One region of the Cytobacillus sp. IB215316 genome, then DNA from elsewhere that is predicted to be linked to it. Evidence: predicted binding sites of a transcription regulator. Region 1 holds the regulator's gene; the other holds the start of a gene.
The links. Region 1 encodes NrdR, which represses ribonucleotide reductase genes. Its sites were predicted from a motif close to AACACNATATATNGTGTT; they were not measured.

Region 1 (11,893 bases):
TGGCTTCTTCCGCGCTTGTAAAGGAAGAAGATGAGGAGGTTTTGAACCTATTACACCTGTTATCTCACCTAATTTAGTTACGATAGTCACTCGTTGTGCGAGCATAACCTGAGACCACCAACCACCAATTGTTTGAAAACGAATAAAACCATTTTTATCAATTTGTGTTACGATAAAGCCTACTTCATCTAAGTGTGCTGCTAGCATGATTCTTGGCCCTTTTTCCATACCCGTTTTTCTCGCAACTAAGCTTCCTAAACCATCTATCATCACTTCATCGGCAAATGGGGATATGTATTTCTCCATTACTTCACGTACTTCTCGCTCATTTCCAGAAATTCCTTTTGCATCTGTTAAATCTTTTAGCATCATTAACGTTTCATCTAATTGCTTCGTCATATATATCCTCCTATACTACATTAACCACATAAAAATATTCTGTACTATTTAATAAAAAAATTATAACAAATTAAAATATATTTGAAACCTTTTTAAATTTCATTCGTATAGATAGCAAACTATATTTTGTGAGGGTGTTGAACATGTTTGTATTATTCATTCGTCTTGCTATCATTGTACTTCTTATTTTTATTATATATAGAATGGTCAAATACGTTTTAAATCCTAAAAGAAAACTTGAACTGGCACACGAGCAAAAAAAATATTTCTTATTAGATAATCCAAATAACGTTCATAAAAACTTTCTGTTAACGTACCAAGGGGTTCTTTTTGAAGGTGAGAAGTATTTAGGGACAACCGATAAAGCGTTTGAGGTAGTATCAATGTTTGTGTGGGCAAAAGATGTTTCAACATTACAAGGACTCAATCGTGACGATTTTTTAATTATTGAACAGCACTTAAAAACACACTATCCAAATGCAAAAATCGATTGGAAAAGTCCTATTAAAGAATTTTTAAATTAGACTTTGATGTTGCTATTGTTTCTAGATTAAATAGTTAGATCAGGAGAGCTAGTTGTGCAAACACATCCATACAAAAACAATAACGGAACTCTTGATCCATGCGGTAGAAATCGTACCATTTGAAATTTTTTGTACACTGAAGTGAAAACTCAAAAATAAAGGTAACTGAGCGCAGAAGTTACCTTTATTTTTATTTTTCTGAAAAAAAATCTCCCCACTTAATGATCACTTGCTTTTCCCTTAAAAGGTAAAATAATAAAGTCAATGATAGCAAAATTGTAATAATTAGCGTTGGAGAAAACTGTTTCATAAACTGGCCAAATACTGTGTAAAATAAGGCTACTGGAATATTTGCCATTACAGAGAACTTTAAATAGTCTTTGAAGTTTTTGGATATTTCTACTATACACAACGATAACAAATGATAGTGGATAAAAGGAATTAAGCGCAAAATTGATATTTGAGCAATTGTAAAATTCACGTGATCTCCTAACCATTTCTTTTTTAAAGATAGCATTTTTTGAAATACTTTAGGAATATATTGAAATAAAATAAAAAACATAATACCCGCCATTGATAAACCAATGATTGAATATACCGTTCCTAAAACAGATCCAAACAACACTCCACCTGCTATACATACAATCGGTACTGGAATAAAAATAAATTGTCGAACCAAATGAAAAAAAATAAAAATGATCGGTGCCATGTAACCACTAGAATCAGTAATAACAAATAACATTGTCATAGCTTCATTCACAAGCTCACCCCATCGATCTATGCTGCACAACTATTAAGTGCAAGAGAGGATATTTATCTTTGGTTTTGATTCTAAAGGCATTTATAATGTGAACGACAATAGCAGTGCTATTTCATGATATACTTCGCAAGTAGCAATTATGACAAAACAACCAATATTGATGCAAAAATTAATAAGTGGGCGGTTGCTACTATAGGGAGTCCAATCGTAAACATTTTATGTTTTGTTTTATGTCTATGTCGGTACATTCCTATCCATAAACCGAACGCTCCTCCAACTAGCGCGGTATACCAAAGTGACTTCTCTGAAATTCTCCACTTTTGCTGTTTTGCTTTCCTTTTATCAATATACATGACAACATATCCAACTAAATTTAGTATTACATATAAAAGTAAGAATACCTCTTTCATTCATTCTCCCTCCCTCCTACAAACTGCCAAGTGCCTCCAAATTAATCTAAGAACACCCAGGTCCTGTATGTCAATGTCATCCAGGCTCCATCTACCAACACTTTTCACTTAAATACGTTTTTTCCTAACCACTAGATTTACCGACATACAGCATTTATAACTTTGAAAAATATAAACTTTCTTATCTCATAAAAAGGCCATTCTCAATGTATGAGAATGACCTTTTTTATCATTATTTATTTAAGCTGTTTTTTGCAACTGTAGCTAACTCAGCAAATGCTTTTTCATCATGAATAGCAAGATCAGCTAGCATTTTACGGTTTACTTCAATACCAGCAATTTTCAAACCGTTCATCATGCGGCTATATGAAAGACCATTCATACGTGCTGCTGCGTTAATACGAGTGATCCATAGCTTACGGAAGTCACGTTTTTTCTGACGACGATCACGGTATGCATACATTAATGATTTCATTACTTGTTGATTAGCAACTTTATATAATGTATGTTTAGAACCGTAATATCCCTTAGCTAATTTTATTACTTTTTTACGACGTTGACGCGTCACTGTACCGCCTTTTACTCTTGGCATAGTAGTTTCCTCCTAAAATCGATAAGATGATCAAAATATCAGGAGAATTAAGCTTTAGATAAGTGTGTTAGCTTACTTTCACTCTTCGTGAATCTATACACTAATCATCGGCTTGTTCTTCTCCACTAATTTGAACTCCCTGTATATAAAACGAATTATTTTAAGTTATCAAGCAAGTGACGAATACGTTTGTAATCGCCTGAGCTTACTAATGTACCTTTACGTAGTTTACGTTTTTGCTTTGTAGATTTGTTAGCAAATAAATGGCTAGTATAAGCGTGTGAACGCTTCAGTTTCCCTGATCCAGTTTTCTTAAAACGCTTTGCAGCGCCACGATGAGTTTTCATTTTAGGCATAAGGTGTTCCTCCTCATTTCATTACTTTTCATTATTTGGTGCTAATATTAAAAACATGCTACGCCCTTCCATTTTGGGCTTTGATTCAACTACACTTATATCATTACAAGCTTCTGAAAAGCGATCTAATACACGTTGACCAATTTCTTTATGCGTAATTGCTCGCCCTTTAAAACGAATTGACGCCTTAACTTTGTCTCCTTTTTCAAGGAACTTACGAGCGTTACGAAGTTTTGTGTTAAAGTCATGCTCTTCAATAGTTGGACTTAAGCGAACTTCTTTCAGACTAATAACTTTTTGATTCTTGCGTGCTTCTTTATCTTTTTTCTGTTGTTCAAAACGGAATTTTCCATAGTCCATAATACGACAAACTGGCGGTTTCGCGTTTGGAGCAACTAAAACTAAATCAAGATTCGCTCTGGCTGCAATTTCTAATGCTTCATGCTTAGATTTAATTCCAAGCTGATCACCATCTTTACCAATTAAACGAACTTCGCGAGCACGTATGCTCTCATTGACGAACATATCCTTGCTAATAAGTAGCCACCTCCAAGGTTTTTTAAACACATTATTTGAACTATTGTGTACTCTACAACAATTGATAAGTATTGTTCCACTGTAATCATGGATAATTATGACCAATCATGCAAAAAAGTGTGAGTACACAAGGCACCCACACTTTACGATTTATTAGTAAAGACACATATCGTATACCTGGCAACTGCAAACATGCGTCAAACAGGTGAGAAGCGGGTGCTTCTTCTTTTTAACAAACAAGTATTCTTTTATCACCTTAGCTATTTTATCATTAACAATTTATTGTGTCAAGAAAAAGAATATTAACAAGCAACGTTTATTATTCTATCAAATTCCATTTTAATATGCAACATGAAAATATTAGTACTTAACGATTAACTTCTTTTGTTAATCCTTCTAAGAATTCAACAAATGGAACTGTCTCAGATTTCTGCTCTCCATATTTTCGCACATTCACTGCTTTTTCACTAATTTCATTATCACCAACAACAAGCATATAAGGAACTTTTTGAATTTGATGCTCACGAATTTTATATCCAATCTTTTCATCACGTTCATCTAATTCAACTCGGAACCCTTGAGCTTGAAGCTGTTCCTGTACCTCTTTAGCATACGCTAGGTGAACATCAGGAGAGACTGGAATGACCTCAACTTGTACAGGAGCTAACCATGTAGGGAAGGCTCCCTTGTACTCCTCAATTAAAAAGGCTACGAACCTTTCCATTGTAGATACAACCCCACGGTGAATAACAACTGGGCGATGCTGTTTCCCATCCTCACCAACGTATGTGAGATCAAAACGTTCAGGTAATAAAAAGTCAAGTTGTACAGTTGATAAAGTTTCATCTTTACCTAATGCAGTTCTAACTTGAACATCAAGCTTTGGTCCATAAAAAGCCGCTTCTCCATCTGCTTCATAATATTCTAATTGGAGATCATCCATCGCTTCTTTTAGCATACTTTGTGCTTTTTCCCACATCACATCATCGTCAAAATATTTTTCTTTATCTTCAGGATCCCGATAAGACAAACGGAAGGAATAGTCATTAATACCGAAGTCTTTATATACTTCTTGAATAAGTCGGACAACACGAATAAATTCATCTTTGATTTGATCAGGCCTAGTAAAAATATGAGCGTCATTTAATGTCATACCCCGTACACGTTGTAAGCCGGATAAAGCACCTGACATTTCGTAACGATGCATCGTACCAAGCTCAGCAATTCGAATTGGTAGTTTTCGATAGCTATGGATTTCATTTTTATAAATCATCATATGATGTGGGCAATTCATCGGTCTTAATACTAATTCTTCATTATCCATTTCCATCTTTGGAAACATGTCTTCTTGATAATGATCCCAGTGTCCAGAAGTCTTGTATAAATCTACACTTCCTAATACTGGAGTATATACGTGTTGATATCCTAGCTTCTCTTCTTTATCAACGATATAACGCTCAATGACTCTTCGAATAGTAGCACCTTTTGGTAGCCATAACGGTAAGCCTTGCCCAACTGTTATTGAATTAGAAAATAAGTTTAGTTCTTTTCCTATTTTTCGATGGTCGCGTTCTTTTGCCTCTTCTAGAAAGCGTAAATGTTCCTTCAACTCTTCTTTTTTAAAGAAAGCTGTTCCATAAATACGTTGAAGCATCTTATTTTTACTATCGCCACGCCAGTATGCTCCAGCGATGCTTAGTAGCTTAAATTCTTTAATTTTGCTCGTAAAGGGTACATGAACTCCTCTGCAAAGGTCAAAAAATTCGCCTTGCTCATAAATTGATACAGTCTCACCTGCTGGAATATCATTTATTAACTCAAGCTTTAGATTATCATCTATTTCTTCAAAACGCTTTATTGCCTCTTCACGACTCACTTCATGACGTACAATTTCAATATTTTCATTAATAATTTTTTTCATTTCTTTTTCTATTTTTTGTAAATCGTCTGGACGAATAGATTCTTCCATATCAATATCGTAATAAAATCCATTTTCAATTACTGGACCTACACCAAGCTTCACATTTTTATAAACACGTTTGATTGCCTGTGCCAATAAGTGAGCTGTACTATGACGCAAAATTTCTAACGCCTCATCCTCACTTTGTGTAATGATTGAAATAGTACCATCTTGTAAAATTGGTGATCGAAGATCAATAAGCTCACCATTTAATTTTCCTGCAATTGCCTTTTTCTTTAACCCCGGACTTATGGATGCCGCAATATCTTCTGTCGTGATTCCTTTCTCATACTCCTTAATAGCTCCATCTGGAAATGTCATGTTAATCATTTCTGACATCCTACTCACTCCTTTTTTCATCATTTAATGTAACTACCTCAAAAATAACAATCCGTTGTAGAAAACATCGAAAACAAAAAAACTCATCCCTAGAAAAGGGACGAGTTTGGTCTCGTGGTTCCACCCTTGTTTCTTACTTATCTGCATGCAAAGATAGATATAGTAAGCTCAAGACATAGATAACGGATATCCCGCCAGTAATTAATAAATTGAAACAATCGTTCACTACTGAAGTTTAGAGGTGGTAAGTATATTTTTCGTGTTAGGAAGATTTCAGCCGAGTCTTCCCTCTCTATTAACCGTAAAAATGATACCCATGTCCTCATCATAACCTTTAAAGAAGTTGTTCAAAAATTATTTATGTAGGTAATTATATTTTTATTAGTGTCGAAAATCAAGCCTATTATACAATTATTTTTCAGTCCATTATCTATTGTAGTGACTTAATTGCTGGAAATCTTGCTTTGGATAGATCTTTACACGTTCTTGAAAGATGTTGTGGATGGTTTGTATTAAACTATGATCAATTTCATCACTATAAATCATTACAGATTGTGGTGCTAGCGATACAAGAGGTGCAATGACAGATGAATCTATGTAAATAGATTGTGAAATCATCATTTTCCGATCTATTTGTTTCGTCAAATCTTCCCTTTGCAATTGTACATATCGATCATTAAAAAAATGGAATAAATGCCCATTGTCATGTAACAGATGGATCTTAGAATAAACCGCTTGTCGTACATGTAGTAAGTCACGTAATGTTTGAATAAAATTTTGATATTCCTGCTCAAGCTTATACTCATCTATAGCTAGTTCAGTGTATTCCAATAATTGTTCAAAATATTTCTTTAAGCGAAAACGGATAAATGAATCGAATGAAAACGATATAGATTCGTGCAAAAAATCTTCTAATGATTGTCTAATAAGTGTTATTCTAGATCGGGCACATTTCATAGCCGGGAGATCATTCCTCTCCCCATTAAATATTGTATGTGCTATCTCGATTATTTGTCTTTGCTCGTCCGTATTCTTAAAATAAAATGAATTTACAATAAATGATTGTAACCACTCATCCTCCTTTTTATCAATTATGTAGTTTAGAAGCACAGGGATAACAAGCATATCTATAATCTTTTTCATATCTTTGTCAGGGCCGATTTTAACTAAATGGGCAAAATCATATGTAATTAGAACTGAATGGTCAGCTCCACTTTTTAACCTCTCACACACTTCACTTGCATCTAATTTATTTTGAAAATAAATTTCAATCAAGTTTGTCCCCCCTTTTGCCAACACCTGTTTATATATATATGGGGGATATGATTATTTTAGAAGTTTCATTTTCGCTGTTTATAAGAAAGGCCGTTTACCCATTATTACTTGTCCTTCTACGAAATAGCACCGTATACAATTTGAATTTTATCTACAAACCCTTTAGTCACATATAACACCGTTTTGCTACTGTAAGCTTGTAAAGACCATTAGAGACGAAATTCACTTTTAAAGATTCCCTATAACAGTGCAATAGTAAAAAGTATATATACATCTCGACAACTGGTGGTTTTTCATACTAAGAAGGTGGAGAGGAAGCTTTGTGGTAAAACGCAAAACTATACAACCAACTAAAAACGGCGTATCCATAGTAAGGATAGCCGTATCAGATCAATTCTTGTCGTATCTTCTATTTTTCCCAGTAATTTCAACAGGAATCGTTAAATATTTTATTCGTTCCATAATCCTCGCTGCTTTCAGCTTTTCTTCTTCGCCCCGTTGAGAATAAGATAGATGATGCTGAAGTTGATCATAACTAAAATTGGATGTAAAGAATGTTGGTAAGTTCTCAAGCATTCGATACTGTAAAATGGGCCCTAAAATCTCATCACGTGTCCAGCTTGTCATAGATTCAGCTCCAATATCATCAAGCATAAGTACCGACACCTTTTTTACCACTTCAATTTTATGATTTAACGATTGATCCTGAAATGAACCTTTCAGTTCACGTAAAAATTCTGGGAGATATATTAGCATTGTAGCGACGTTTTTGCTTGCTAATTCATTTGCAATGGCCCCTAAAAGATATGTCTTACCTACTCCAAACGGGCCATGAAAGAATAAACCTCTCCCTCCGTTCTTGTCTTTATCATACTTTTCTATAAAGTCTTGTATTAAATGAACAGCTTTTAGTCTACTTTTATCATCTAAAGCAACTTGATCAATAGTAGCTAGAAGTATTTCACTTGGAATATTAATGGACTGTATAAGATCTTGTTGCTTTTTTTGCTCATCGTATTTTAGTTTTTTATTACATTTATCATATTGTATATCAATTGAATTTCCACTAATAATTAAAGTTGGCTCGTACCCTTTGATCATATTTGAACACCGATCGAAAGATATACATTTCTGACAATTTTTCGACTGGCTAATATATTCATATAATTTATTTAAGCTACGGTCAATCATATCTCCTGTGACTCTATCATGATGTTGATTTAAAAATTGTTGGATATCAGGATTTTGCAGTATTTCAGTTTTCATCTGATTTAGACGTAGTTGAAACTTATCATTTTGGAACAATTTAGACATCGTTTCGTTAATTCGCTCCACTCTGCTCCCCTCTTTTCCTATTTTGAGTTTCCTTTATACTTATTAATTCGCTCCTGAAGCTTTTGCCTTTCCTTTTCAAAATCTACTTCTTCCACTTTTTCTTCACTTACCTGATCCTGTTTCTCTTCAACAAACCAATCAGGTAACAATTCTTTACGAACTGGTTTTTTTGTTGAGGCAGAACGTTTTTTATTATTTGTATTCGCCCATGTTTGATATTGCCGATGCTCTTGTTTAGCAAGCTCCATCGCTTGTTTCACGGTTTTAATATTTTTTCTCGACCAATGACTAGCTATCTTTTCAACGTAGCCTCTTGTGAGCTTCATATCAGTACGAAGCAACACATAATATATTAAGACGTTCACAACTCCTGGTAATAATTTCTGATTAACCATCACATCTTCAATAATTTGAAGGTCAGCAGCTGATGGTACAGAACCATCAGCAAGATCCATTAAAACCTTCTTAGGTGATATTAATTCAAGTTGTTTTATCAGTTGGTCTTCCTTCGTTTCTACTTGTTGATCATTCATTGTCCTTTGTGTGATCGGTTGTACTTGCTCGACAATAGAAGGTAGCCGATCACCATTCTCAAATTTATACCAGTCTCGTGCTTCTTTGCGAAGTTTTTCTATATCAATTTTATCATCCATAGTTAACGAACTCATCGTAATTTTTTGCATTTCTATTGGATCTATTTCATATAAAAACGATAGCTTTGTTATCATGTCTTTTACTTTATCAGTAATCGCCTTTTTTGGTACCATACTTTCGGATAAGCCAGCGAAAAATAAATTAAAGTTAAATGCTTCTTGCAAATAAGTTGGTTCATTTTTTGCAACATTATTGATATAGTTATTTCCTTCTTGAGGTATTAACTGTTCAATGATCTCATCGTTAGCGTTAGATACCATTTCGGAAGGGTGAATAGATTTAAAAATCTCATTAAACGATTTTGTTATAGGTGTATATTGAATGCTGTCGATTTGTTTGTCTGAGAAGAAACGTTTTAGCTTTGCATATTTATTTTTCCCAACTCTATTATACAAAAAAACATTTAATACTCCGTCATTAAAAAATTGATCAGGAGATAATGGTGGTTGCAGCTCATAAATAAAATGACGAACATCATTTTCTTTTTTTTCATATGTTTTTAATAGTCCAATTCCCTCAAGCTTAAGCCTTTGTCTAAAAATTTCATGTAAATTACACTGCATAAGCCCCATTAAACTATGGTGTGTAGATTCTTCACTCCACAATCTATTTTCTTCAAGTTCAGCCCATAGAGTCATAAATAAACTAAAAGCACCATTTTCAATTAATGGTTGATAGAGCAACGTTATTATTTTTCGATCAAACTCTTGTAAAATTGTTTTACAACTCACATAATATCGATCTACAGGAATTAATTCTTTCCAATGATGTTCCACTATATAACCTAACCTTTCATAGATATTCTAACTATTCCTATGTTCAATATATTAAAAAAAGAGCTTGAAGAATATTCTTAAGCTCCTATCTAAATTTCTTTTTTAATTAGTTCTTTTAATTCTTCTATAAAAACGTTGATATCTTTAAATTGTCTGTAAACAGAAGCAAAACGAACGTATGATACTTCATCAATTTTGGCCAACTTTTCCATGACCATCTCACCTATCATCTCGCTACCTACTTCGGAATAACCTTGGCTTCTTAAGTCCTTCTCAATGAAGTTAATGATATCTTCTAATTGAGTTAAGGAAACAGGCCTTTTTTCACAAGCTTTAATAAGGCCACGTAGAATCTTTTCGCGACTGAACTCTTCTCTTGTTCCTTCTTTTTTAACAACGATAAGTGGTAGTTCTTCCACTTTTTCAAACGTTGTAACCCGATATTGACACACTTCACATTCACGTCTTCTTCTTATAGCGCGTCCTTCATCTACAGGCCGAGAATCTAATACCCTAGTTCCATTATGTTGACAAGAAGGGCATTTCATACAATCAGCTCCGTTCTTTTCTTGCTGAGTTTTTAATATAGGCTTCTTTCGCATTAATTGTTACTTGTCTTAATAAGCTGTTCTCGTACTAACGTATACAACTACTAGGTTTTGGTACATCTTTTCTAAAGACTATAAGAAGCATATAATACATATCAGTTTTTCTAATGTAAGTAAAAAAGCAACAAAATTTACGCTAAGAGCCTTAATAGAAGAGAACATAGCTTTCCTTAAGTTTCTTATTCTCTATACTCTAATGATATAAAAAGACGAAACTAAGTACAAGCATAAAAATAAAGAGGTATATTGATATACCCCTTTTTTGTTCGAACATTTATATGATTGTTATAGAACTTTTAATTTTGATTTTTGCACTTGCACTGGACCCATTCCACGAGGTAATTCAATATTCTCACGTGATTCAGCACCTAAAGCTTCTGCAATATGTTGAGCAGCAACATTAGGGTCAATACGATCACCACATGTATAAACGTCTATGCTAGCATAACCATGCTCGGGAAAGCTGTGTATTGTTAAATGAGATTCAGAAATAATTACGACACCACTTACTCCGTGAGGAGCAAATTTATGGAAAGCAACTTCTCTAACTTCAGCACCTGACTTTAATGCTGCATCAACAAAAATCTTTTCAATTTCATTGATATCATTTAACTTCTCAAAATTACAACCCCACAGCTCAGAAATAACGTGTCTACCCATTGTTTCCATATGCTAGTCCCCCTTAAGCGATAAATATTATTCAGACATGAATTTCTTCTAACAGATATTTTTCATAACTACCACGGGGGAAAGTTAGTCCAAAGAGGTCCTAACCCTTTAAGTAGCTACAGTATCTATTCATCAAGAAGTTCACGAAAAATAGTATACTTTGTTTGTGTGATTTTTGCAACAACCTTTTCTATTTTTATTCGCGTAAGTTAAGGGCAGTATTGATTTGTGGTGATACTATTTACATTTTCCTTTTTTATAACAAATATCCGATAAAACTTGTGGAAATAACAAAAGTTGCACGTCAATTCCTCCTAAGTCTTATGATTAACTGCACTGCAGAATGTCTGTCTGATGTCTTCTTGCTGATGTCAACGGCAAGTAGAAGACGAGCTCTTGATCTTGGAATGGGTATTTTACTGCAACTTCCATTAACATTGCCTCATCGAAAGAAACATTTTCTTTTCTGAGAAATAACATTGCTCACTCAAAAAGATTATTTACATCTCATGATAATAAATAATATGTCCATATCCATTAAAACTATATAGTGAAAAGTTTATTGCGATTGTAACTAAATTACGTCTACAATGTGATTTTATCCCATTTTCTATTAGTAGGGTTATTTCTTAATATACGAACAACAATTCATGATTTAATAACACTATAATCGTAAATGTTGTTATTTGTATCCAATTG
Region 2 (11,893 bases), 320 kb from region 1:
CATGGAGCTGGAGGGAAGCTTTATTACGATGGTGCTAATTTAAATGCGGTATTAAGTAAAGCACGACCTGGCGATATGGGATTTGATGTTGTTCATTTAAATCTTCATAAGACATTTACAGGTCCGCATGGTGGAGGTGGACCAGGTTCAGGGCCAGTAGGAGTTAAAGAGGATTTGCTTCCTTTTCTACCAAAACCAGTATTAGTCAAAAGTGAAGCAGGTTTTACATTCGATTATGATCGCCCACAAGCTATTGGCAGAGTTAAACCTTTCTACGGAAATTTCGGAATTAATGTTCGTGCTTATACGTACATCAGATCTATGGGTCCTGACGGATTGAATGCAGTCACCGAATATGCTGTGTTAAATGCCAACTATATGATGCGACGTCTTGCACCACATTTTGATCTGCCTTTCGATAAGCATTGTAAGCATGAGTTTGTACTGTCTGGAAAACGTCAAAAAAAATTAGGCGTGCGTACACTTGATATCGCTAAGCGGTTGTTGGATTTTGGCTACCATCCACCTACAATTTATTTTCCATTAAATGTAGAAGAATGTATAATGATCGAGCCTACAGAAACGGAATCGAAGGAGACACTTGATGCTTTTATTGATGCGATGATTCAAATAGGAAAAGAAGCAGAGGAGAATCCCGAAATTGTTCAAGAAGCACCACATACAACAGTAGTAAAACGATTAGATGAAACAATTGCAGCCCGTAAGCCGATTTTAAGATATAAAAAATAACGAAAACAAAGGATTCACCAATCTCTGGTGAATCCTTTGTTTTTTCTTAAGCTCTTTTTGTAAACTAATGTTGCTATTGTTTCAAAGAGCAAAGGTGTAATGAACTAACTAATACTATACAAGAGATTTTGAAACAGCATGATTGAAAATTGTAGGTGTGTCTTACTTGTAGTTACTTTTTAACTTTAATTTTTCCAGACCATTTCTTAAATCCGCCTTTTAAATGGTAGAGGTCTTTAAATCCTTTTCTTCTCAATGTTTGTGCAGCTCTCCCACTTCTAATACTACTTTGGCAATATAAATATACAGGTTTGTCAGGTCTAAGTTCATTAATTCTCATTTTCAATTGTGACAATGGAATATTTCTAGCACCTAATATATGCCCACCCTCAAATTCATTTTGCTCACGTACATCTATTAATTGAGCTTTTCGATATCCCTCACGAAATTGCTCCTCAGTTAATGAAGTTAATATTCTTCTGCGGTATAGCGTCATAATTACAAAGTAAACGAGCACAGCACCAACGATAATTAATAATAGTTCCACGAGTAATCTACCCCTTTTCTTCTCTTTCTATCGACATACATTATTATATAAGGCTAGGCTTTGATTAGTAAAGGAAATCCTTATTGCTTTTCAAATATATCTTACATTTGGTAGACTATAGACACGCAAAAGAAAGCTAAATAAAAGAGGTAGAGATATGAAAGAAAAATGGCGGTTTATCGATTCTGGAAATTGTTCACCAGCATTTAATATGGCATTAGATGAAGCATTATTAGAATGGCATAGCCAAGGTAAGATTCCTCCTACCATTCGTTTTTATGGCTGGTCGCCACCAACATTATCAATTGGTTATTTCCAAAAAATAGAGAGAGAAATTGACTTAGATGCTGTAAAAAAACACGGGTTAGGATTTGTAAGAAGGCCTACTGGTGGTAGAGGGGTACTTCATGACAATGAATTAACGTATAGTGTAATTGTTTCAGAGAAATATCCTAATATGCCTCATTCAGTAACTGAAGCATACCGAGTCATATCTGAAGGGCTATTAGAAGGTTTTAAAAAGCTTGGCTTAGATGCATATTTTGCTATTCCAAAATCAGAGGAAGAGCGAAGCAGCTTGAAAAATCCACGATCTTCCGTTTGTTTTGATGCACCTTCTTGGTATGAGTTAGTCGTTGAAGGAAGAAAAGTAGCTGGAAGTGCACAAACGAGACAAAAAGGAGTCATCCTCCAACATGGTTCCATATTGCTTGATTTGGATGAAGATGTACTTTTTAGTCTTTTTAAATATCCTAACGAACGTGTTAAAGAAAGGTTACAAAGACAGTTTAAAAATAAAGCTGTTGCGATCAATGAATTAAGGGAAGAGGAAGTTACAATTGGAGAGGCGAAATCTGCGTTTAAAGCAGGGTTTGCAAAAGGGTTAAATATTGATTTAGAACCGTATCAATTAACGCAAGATGAATTAGCGTATGTAAACGACATAGCAACAAAACGATATGAGAATGATGAATGGAATTTTCGCAAATAACTGAAGGCTCTTTTCCTTATAGGTGTATAGATAACACAACTATTAGTTCTTTATGTGCTAGAAGCAGTTCGAAAATAGTCTCTTTAAATCGCTGTTTTCGCATTAATTATTTCTTTTCGTAATTTAAGCTAAATACGATAATGATGTCTTTTCTTCAGTAAAATGAAGACTAACATATAATTTGATAGCAATAGCAACAAAGTTTTTGAAAAGAGTATATTAAGTTATAGAGGGTAACTCAGGATGACTTGTCTCATACCCTATATGCTGTATATGAAGGAGGTATACACCTTACTCTTATACAAGATATAGGTTATGAGATATGTCTTTCGTTTATGAGTTATCCTCTTTTCATTGGCTTCTTTTGGTTCTTATTCCTAAAATCTAATAAAAACAGTCTATCTATTTTTTTAAAAAAACTACGAACTCTACTTATTTTTGTAGATTGTGCAATAGTGACTTGATAATTCATTGATAGTACAGCCTTTTTACACCACTACTATATATTATTTGGGACATACTTCCTACAGATAAAATAATGCAACTTCTAAATTAGTTAGAAATTCGTATATTAAACTACATATGCGACTGTTTCCTTCATTTTTCTATGAAATGTGTTCTTTTTTTTGTTTGACAAATCATAGAACACTTGACCTAAAATCAACATGTAGTATTAAATGATATAAATGTAACACTATATATTGATCGGTAGACTGAAATATGGTAAATTATCAATGACATCATTTTTAAACATATGAACAATAATACTTCGTGAGAATGTACATACAAAATAGTGATATTAATAAAGGGAGTTGTAGCAATGACTGTTGTGCTAAAAGAGAAAATGAAAGTGAACGTAGAGAGATTAAATAAGGATATTCAACTTTATCCCCAAGTTCATCAAATTTCACCAGACATGAAGTTAACCCACAAAGGGGTTTCAAGGCTCGTAATGCTTGATCGGTACTCGTTTAAAGATACTGAAAAAGTTACTTTATCAGCAGGTGATTTTGTTGTGTTAACGATTAAGGAAGACCCGAAATTTCCTGCCCGTGGCCTTGGGTTTATTGAAGAGATTGATTGGAAGAACAAATTTGCACAAGTAAGGATAGAGGAAGAATATCGTGGTGCACTTGAACGTGCAGAAGAAATTGAAACAGGCATTGTAAAACGCTCACTAGACGTAATTGAAAAGCCGTTGGAGATTTATTATGAGCAAATTGCAAAGCGTAATGCAACTGGGCTTGCATCCGTTGAGTCAACTGAAGAAAAGCGTAAAGAGTGGTTTGAGAAGTATTATGATGAATTAGTTAACCTGAACTTTGTCCCAGCAGGAAGAGTGTTGTATGGTGCAGGTGCTAACACTGATGTGACATATTTTAATTGTTATGTTATGCCATTTGTTCAAGATTCACGTGAAGGTATATCTGAACATCGTAAGCAAGTGATGGAGATTATGAGTCGTGGTGGTGGTGTTGGTACAAACGGTTCCACATTAAGACCCCGCAATACTTTAGCAAAGGGTGTAAACGGTAAGTCATCAGGGTCAGTGTCTTGGTTAGATGATATTGCAAAGCTAACTCACCTTGTTGAGCAAGGGGGATCACGTCGAGGAGCTCAGATGATTATGTTAGCTGATTGGCACCCAGATATTATTGAATTCATTATCTCGAAAATGCAAAATCCACGTATTTTGAGATTTTTATTAGAAAATACAAGTGATGAAACAATTATAAAATGTGCTCAAGATAAACTAAAGTTTAATCGTTTGACAGAGCAGGACAAAGCAATGTATCAAGGGATTGTTAACTATAAAAACATGCCTGGTCTTGGTGGCTTTACAACAGAGATTATTCATGACGCTGAAGAGAAATTACAAGAAAATGGGACTTACAGTGTGCATAACTCAGAGTTTTTAACTGGAGCAAACATTTCAGTATGTTTAACGAAAGAGTTTATGGAAGCAGTTGAAGCAGACGGTGATTATGACCTCAGGTTCCCAGATGTAGAAAGCTATAATGAAAAAGAAATGCAAGAATACAATGAGAATTGGCATAAAATAGGAGATGTGAGAAAGTGGGAAGAATTAGGGTATAAAGTTCGTGTATATCGTAAAATTAAAGCAAAAGAACTTTGGAATTTAATTAATATTTGTGCTACCTACTCTGCCGAACCAGGCATTTTCTTCATAGATAATGCGAATGATATGACTAATGCAAAGGCTTATGGACAACAGGTTGTAGCAACAAACCCTTGTGGAGAACAGCCTCTTGCCCCTTATTCAGTTTGTAACCTTGCAGCTGTTAACTTAGCAGAAATGGCTGATAAAAATACGAAGACTGTGAATTTTGAAAAACTGAAACAAACGGTTGAAGTAGGCGTTAGAATGCAGGACAATGTTATTGATGCTACGCCGTATTTCTTGCAGGAAAATAAGAAACAAGCATTGGGAGAACGTCGTGTCGGTTTAGGAGTTATGGGACTTCATGACCTGCTTATTTATTGTGAAACAGAGTACGGATCAAAGGCTGGTGACGAGCTAATAGATCAGGTATTTGAAGTAATTGCAACAACTGCATATCGCGCTTCAGTGGAACTAGCGCAGGAGAAAGGAAGTTTTCCATTTCTTGTTGGTGAAACTGAAGAAGATACGATTAGATTGCGTACAGCCTTCACAGAAACTGGTTATATGAAACGTATGCCTGAAGATATAAAAGAGAATATTAAAAAATATGGAATTAGGAACTCTCACTTATTAACGGTAGCACCAACAGGAAGTACAGGGACGATGGTTGGTGTATCAACAGGACTTGAACCTTATTTTTCATTCTCTTACTTTAGAAGTGGAAGATTAGGAAAATTTATTGAAGTAAAAGCAGATATCGTTCAAGAGTATTTAGATGAAAATCCACATGTAGATGCTAATGATTTGCCAAACTGGTTTATTTCAGCGATGGAACTTTCTCCACAAGCACATGCGGATGTGCAATGTACTATTCAGCACTGGATTGATAGCTCGATTAGTAAAACAGTAAATGCACCACGTGGATATACTGTTGAGCAAGTTGAGAGGGTATATGAACGCTTATATAAAGGTGGCGCAAAAGGTGGGACTGTTTATGTCGACGGAAGTCGAGATGCACAAGTACTTACTTTAAAAGCAGAAGAAAATACTGTTGATAAGAAAGATGCAGAAATTCCTTCACGAGATTCTGTAAAAAGCCACGTAGTCTTAGTAGATACAATTAATGATTTGCGGTCAACTGATGTAACAATTGGATCTGAAATTGGTAATACATGTCCAGTTTGTCGTAAAGGAACAGTCGAAGACCTTGGGGGCTGTAATACATGTACTAATTGTGGTGCACAATTAAAATGTGGACTATAACGAGATAACACTACTTTATTCAACAAGTTAGCAAGGGTGGATGTTTACATACTCCATCCTTTTTCTTTTAGCAAAGCTCTTTACGTAAATTCTGTTGCTATTGTTATCAAATTAGTACCATAAAAAGTATACAGAAGAAAAGGTGTCACGAACGTAAGTTAACGACTTGTTTATTTGTTAATACGAAAAACAACAATCAATGCGGAAACAGCATATGAAAAAAACAAGTGAAATTCCCTTGTAACACTTCTCCATATATTGTACACTTTTAATGATTATTGTTATAAAAATGGAGTAATTGGAGGGTATATCATGCCTACACCAAGTATGGAAGATTATATAGAACAAATCTATATTTTAATAAAAGATAAGGGTTATGCGAGAGTTTCAGATATTGCCGAAGCTTTGTCTGTACATCCCTCCTCAGTTACAAAAATGGTACAAAAACTAGACAAAGATGAATATCTCATATATGAAAAATATCGAGGATTAATGTTAACCACAAAAGGAAAGAAAATTGGTAAACGCTTAGTTGATCGCCATGAATTGTTAGAACAATTTTTACGAATTATCGGTGTAAATGAAAGTGAAATTTACAATGATGTTGAAGGCATTGAGCATCATTTAAGCTGGAATGCAATAGACCGGATCGGTGACGTCGTACAATATTTTGAAGAAGATGCAAATAGAGTTGAATCTTTAAAGCGTATTCAACAAAAAACAGGTGAGAATCCTTCATAAATTAGAGTAAGAATATACGTATCATCCCCATGTCAACTTAACTAAAAAATGACTTATGTTAGAGAGGCCTTATCTCGATATTCAATCGAGAAGAGGCCTTTAAATTTCTCTTTAAGCATGCTAAAATACACCATTCTAAACTCATAAACTGTTAGGAATGCTTTAATCCCTGCTTTTGAGTGTTCTACATACAATTCCCTTTTTTAAACAACTTTTGATACAAGCGTTATCACGACAATTTTTCTACTTATTAAGAAGATGTATCCGTGCTGTTTTGTTCTAATTGATTCTACTTCTGATTAGACATGTAGAAGATGCATTTCTTTTAGGGGGAGTAGAGATGTATATTGATGGAGTGTTTTCGGGTGGTGGCATAAAAGGGTTTTCATTAATTGGCGCCTATCAAGCAATAGAAGAAAAAGGCTTACACTTCACAAGAGTTGCTGGAACGAGCGCTGGAGCAATTATTGCTGCATTTATTGCTTCCGGATATAGCAGTAAGGAAATACTTTCAATTATGGAGGAAGTAGATGTAAAGACATTTTTAGATGCTCGTAAATCAATTTTGCCTGCTGCAATTGGCAAGTGGATTCAACTCTATTGGAGAATGGGATTGTATAAAGGCGATGAGTTAGAAAAGTGGGTTGGCAGAGAATTAAGGAAAAAAGGTGTACGTACTTTTAGGGATTTACCAAATGGTTCTTTGCGTTTTGTTGCATCAGATTTAACAAATGGAAAAATGCTTGTCTTGCCAAATGATCTTCCTAAATATGGAATGAATCCAGATAGTTTCTCTGTTGCAAAAGCAGTGAGAATGAGTGCTAGCCTACCATATTTTTTTGAACCAGTAAAATTATTAGTAAAAGGAAAACCTGTGATTGTTGATGGAGGAGTTTTAAGTAATTTTCCGATTTTTTTGTTTGATGAAGAAAAGAAACTAAAAAAACGACCTGTACTAGGTATTAAATTAAGTGCGAAAGAGAGTGAACAACAGAATAATAAGATAAATAATGCAATTGAGTTATTTCCAGCATTATTTGAGACAATGAAGGTAGCACATGATGAACGGCACATCTCGCGAAGACACGAAAGAAATATAATCTTTATTCCAATGAATCATACAGTTACAACTGAATTTTCAATATCTGATGAAAAAAAGCAGGAGTTAGTGAAACTTGGGTATGAGCAAACAAGTAGTTTTTTAAAAAAATGGTCCTATTAGTAGTGGTATATAGAAAAGAGAGAAGCTCAAATGCTTAGCTAATAGTTACTAAAAAAAGAAGAACCAAGCTGTTAAAATGATGCTCGGTTCTTCTTTTTTCCTTTTTTTCCTTCTATAACAGTTAAATGTGGATGATTTTTACGCTTTTGAATGTTAGGGTGAGCAGCTTTGTTGGATTGAACAGATTTTGACATTGGTCTAGCTACTTGGTTGTTTCGACTACGTTCATTATATCGCTTGTTTGATTGCTTCACTGCTTTCTTGTATGCAGAATGTTCAGTATTTCTTTTGTTATTACCAGATAGTAACTGCAAAATCATATAAAAAATACCAAAAACAATCAGTCCCGTTATAAGAGTTAAAATAAGTGTTTCAGGTCTATTAAAAAGCACGTACAACAATCCCAGGCCACTTAAACTAATTATTATAATCATTGGTAAAGACGAGCGACGTTGCAACGAATCCACCTCCCTAAACATTCTATATAACTATTGTATTAACCAAAATAGGTCAAGTTGACAAATGTTATACAATTTCTTCAGTTTTATTTATAGCATTAGGGTCATTTTCTAAACGTAATAATTCATTAAATGAAGCAATGGCTACTTCAACTTGACTATCAGTTGGCTCTTTCGTCGTTAGTAATTGCAGCCATAATCCAGGATACCCTAAATAACGAAGCAATGGGATATCGCGTAATTTATTGGTAATTTGCAACACTTCAAACGAAATTCCTAATACTACTGGAATTAATGCGAGTCGATTCACAACTCTAAGCCATAACGGTTCTGTTGCAACAAATGGTAGCATGTAGACAAAAACGCCAACTATCACAGTAAATATAATAAAGCTACTGCCACAACGATAGTGTAGTCTTGATTGATTTTGAACATTTTGGACTGTTAGTGGTAAGTCACTTTCAAATGCATTAATTACTTTATGTTCTGCTCCGTGATATTGAAAAACACGCCTAATGAGAGGAGTTAATGAAATAAAGTAAATATAAGCTAACAGCAATAATAATTTAAAAAATCCTTCAACTAAAATTTGTGATAAATCAGATGAAAAAATTGGACGAGTAAGTTCCGCCAAAAAAACTGGAATCAAAGTAAAAATAAATTTACCAAATAAAAATGATAGAATACCTACTGCGGCAACACCAAGTATCATTGCTAACTTAGACTCAGATTGTGAATGATCAATATTTTCATCTTCACTAGGATCGACATCGTACCTTTCTGTTGAGAAATTAAGATGTTTTGATCCATTTGCACTTGCTTCAAGAATTGCAATAATTCCTCTTAGAAAAGGAATCTTTTTCATTGTCGTTAAAGCTTGTTTTGATTTCCTAGGTAGCCGAAAATATTCAATTGATTGATCTTTTCTTCGTATTGCTGTTACATAGTGACGTTTTCCACCAAACATGACACCTTCTACAACAGCTTGGCCACCGTAAACCGGTTTGTTTTCTTGAGACATTCAATTCACCAACCTAAAAAATTCATTAAGAAACTTCATCCTATATATATTTTACAAGAAAATAATAAAAACCTCTAGGTTGATGTGTCAATTGTTAAGGCTCTTTTCGTAAACTTTGTTGATATTTTTTATTATAGTAGAGCAATTTGAGAGATTTTACACGATTATTAATGTATTAAGAAGAACTCCTTTGCTAAATACATACCTATTTCATATCTGACTAGTATAAAAATCATACGAAAACAAGCGATGTAAATATATTATAACCGTTACAATACATATTTACACATCTCTGCTAAAATTTCCTATTTGTACCACAGTTATAATTTACAAATAGAAAGAAAATGAGGGGATATACTAGTATAAGAGGTGACTATATATGGAATCAGAGCAACAAACATTAGAGCAAAATCAAAAGGAAACCCCGCTGCCACTTGTTACAAAGGTTATAGTAATAGGCTTATGTGGTGGGTTATTATGGAGTTCAATCTCGTACTTGGCGTACATCCTAAATTTTACTGAATTGAGTCCTAACCTTGTGTTATTACCTTGGGCAATAGGAGATTGGAAAAATCAGGTTTTAGGAAATGTGATTGGCATCATTGTTATTGGTCTTTTGTCAATCTTAACAGCATTGCTATATTATGGATTATTTAAGAAATACGACAATCTTTGGGTTGGGATATTATATGGAGTTGGTTTATGGTTACTTGTATTTTATTTATTTAATCCAATATTTCCTGGGTTAAAAGACATGAACGAACTTTCAAGGAACACTGTTATCACTACAATCTGTGTTTACATATTATATGGCGTATTTATCGGATACTCCATTTCTTTTGAAGTGAATGAACTTAATGATCAAAGTCATCCGCAACAACCTTCAACAGAGAACGAATAGTTGTCAAAATATCTCTTTCCATATAATTTTATTCCTATTGAAATAAAATTAAAACAGCAAGTTGAGGCTAAATATGAGTATCCTCTTTTAAAGAGAAGAAAGGACGTCAAGCTTGTAAACGTTTTTTATTTCTTCGAACGAAAAAACCATCAATTGAAAACAGCATTTGTAATCTTTGTGGCTATATTTTAATCAAATAACATTGGTATTAAAGAAAACTCCGTAAAGGAAAAAGCGACTGAAAGAAGCTTCAGTTTATGGTAGAATGTTCTATGATTGAACATTTCTTGTGCAAGGAGATAAAAAGCTATGAATCGAGTCTTACTGATTAACGGACCTAACCTTAATCGGCTTGGTAAAAGGGAACCAACAGTATATGGAGTTGAGACATTAGAATCATTAGAAAAAAAATTAGATATATTTGCAAAGGACCAGCAGGTAGAACTTCATTGCTACCAATCAAATCATGAAGGTGAAATCATAGATAAAATTCATCTTGCAGCAGATAACTATGATGGGGTGATCATTAATCCAGGTGCCTTCACTCATTATAGCTATGCAATTTTAGATGCGATTTCAAGTATCTCTACACCTGTCATAGAGGTCCATATTTCAAATGTTCATGCTCGTGAGTCATTTCGACATGTGTCAGTAACAGCTCCTGCTACAATAGGACAGATTGTTGGCCTTGGTACCTATGGTTATAAACTTGCTTTATTAGCATTAATAGAAAAAATAAGGGGAAGTGAAAATAATGAGTAAATTAACAAAACTCCGCGAACAATTTTCCTCACACGATATTGATGGATTGTTAATTACCAATGACTATAACCGTCGATATATTACAGGTTTTACTGGAACTGCAGGTGTAGCACTAGTTAGCTTACATAAAGCGGTTTTTATTACTGATTTCCGCTATGTTGAACAGGCAAATAAACAGATTCAAGGCTTTGATATTGTTCAGCATACAGCTCCCATTATGGAAGAGGTTGCAAAACAAGCAGGGTTGATGGGGATTAAAAAATTAGGATTCGAACAAGATAACATGACCTTCTCTACATATAAATCATATGAAAAGGAGTGCAGTGCAGAGTTAATTCCTGTTTCAGGTGCGATTGAAAAGTTACGGTTGATAAAGTCGGAGTCTGAGATTAAGATATTAAAGGAAGCTACGCAAATAGCTGATGCTGCCTATAAACATATTTTAGAATATATTAGACCGGGAATTACCGAGTTAGATGTGTCAAATGAGCTTGAATTTTTCATGAGAAAGCAAGGAGCCGTTTCCTCTTCATTTGATATTATTGTGGCTTCTGGTTATCGTTCAGCTTTACCACATGGTGTTGCTAGCGATAAAGTGATTGAAAAAGGGGAGTTTGTTACATTAGATTTTGGAGCTTATTACAAAGGTTATTGTTCGGACATTACAAGAACAGTAGCAGTAGGTGAGGTAAGCGAAGAGCTTAAAAATATTTATCATATCGTTTTAGAAGCACAAATGCGTGGAATGAAAGGAATCAAGCCTGGTATGGCAGGTAAAGAAGCTGATGCATTAACACGTGATTATATTCAGGAAAAAGGTTATGGTGAATATTTTGGACATTCAACAGGTCACGGATTAGGTATGGAAGTACATGAAAGTCCATCTCTTTCTTTTAAATCTGATACAGCACTAGTACCTGGAATGGTCGTCACAGTGGAACCAGGTATATATGTTGCTGGTCTTGGTGGGGTACGAATAGAGGATGATACAGTTATTACTGAGGATGGAAATGAATCACTTTCTCATTCAACAAAAGAGCTAATTATATTGTAACCTTCATTTAATAGGGTTTAACATAGTATATTTACAAAATGGGAGGATATAACAGAGA

Region 2: a site for NrdR is predicted at 2,979-2,996, ahead of SLH48_RS02330 (vitamin B12-dependent ribonucleotide reductase). Genes of this name have one in related genera too.

The regions. Positions count from the first base shown of each region.
Region 1 covers NZ_JAXBMC010000001.1:187,073-198,965, reverse strand. Annotated here, with positions in the region: gene SLH48_RS00910 (M42 family metallopeptidase) at 1-399, opposite strand, end outside; gene SLH48_RS00905 (sigma-w pathway protein ysdB) at 543-923, shown strand; gene SLH48_RS00900 (TVP38/TMEM64 family protein) at 1,114-1,683, opposite strand; gene SLH48_RS00895 (DUF1294 domain-containing protein) at 1,821-2,093, opposite strand; gene rplT (50S ribosomal protein L20) at 2,326-2,685, opposite strand; gene rpmI (50S ribosomal protein L35) at 2,841-3,041, opposite strand; gene infC (translation initiation factor IF-3) at 3,063-3,566, opposite strand; ribosomal protein L20 leader region at 3,684-3,812, opposite strand; gene thrS (threonine--tRNA ligase) at 3,946-5,877, opposite strand; T-box leader at 5,971-6,215, opposite strand; gene ytxC (putative sporulation protein YtxC) at 6,304-7,152, opposite strand; gene dnaI (primosomal protein DnaI) at 7,543-8,487, opposite strand; gene SLH48_RS00860 (replication initiation and membrane attachment family protein) at 8,505-9,917, opposite strand; gene nrdR (transcriptional regulator NrdR) at 10,007-10,465, opposite strand; gene speD (adenosylmethionine decarboxylase) at 10,811-11,194, opposite strand; gene SLH48_RS00845 (hypothetical protein) at 11,522-11,674, opposite strand.
Region 2 covers NZ_JAXBMC010000001.1:504,738-516,630, forward strand. Annotated here, with positions in the region: gene gcvPB (aminomethyl-transferring glycine dehydrogenase subunit GcvPB) at 1-750, shown strand, start outside; gene SLH48_RS02320 (rhodanese-like domain-containing protein) at 923-1,246, opposite strand; gene SLH48_RS02325 (biotin/lipoate A/B protein ligase family protein) at 1,455-2,288, shown strand; gene SLH48_RS02330 (vitamin B12-dependent ribonucleotide reductase) at 3,109-5,676, shown strand; gene mntR (transcriptional regulator MntR) at 5,989-6,417, shown strand; gene SLH48_RS02340 (patatin-like phospholipase family protein) at 6,758-7,639, shown strand; gene SLH48_RS02345 (SA1362 family protein) at 7,711-8,097, opposite strand; gene SLH48_RS02350 (DUF1385 domain-containing protein) at 8,165-9,118, opposite strand; gene SLH48_RS02355 (YqhR family membrane protein) at 9,498-10,019, shown strand; gene aroQ (type II 3-dehydroquinate dehydratase) at 10,329-10,781, shown strand; gene SLH48_RS02365 (Xaa-Pro peptidase family protein) at 10,774-11,835, shown strand; gene efp (elongation factor P) at 11,893-11,893, shown strand, end outside.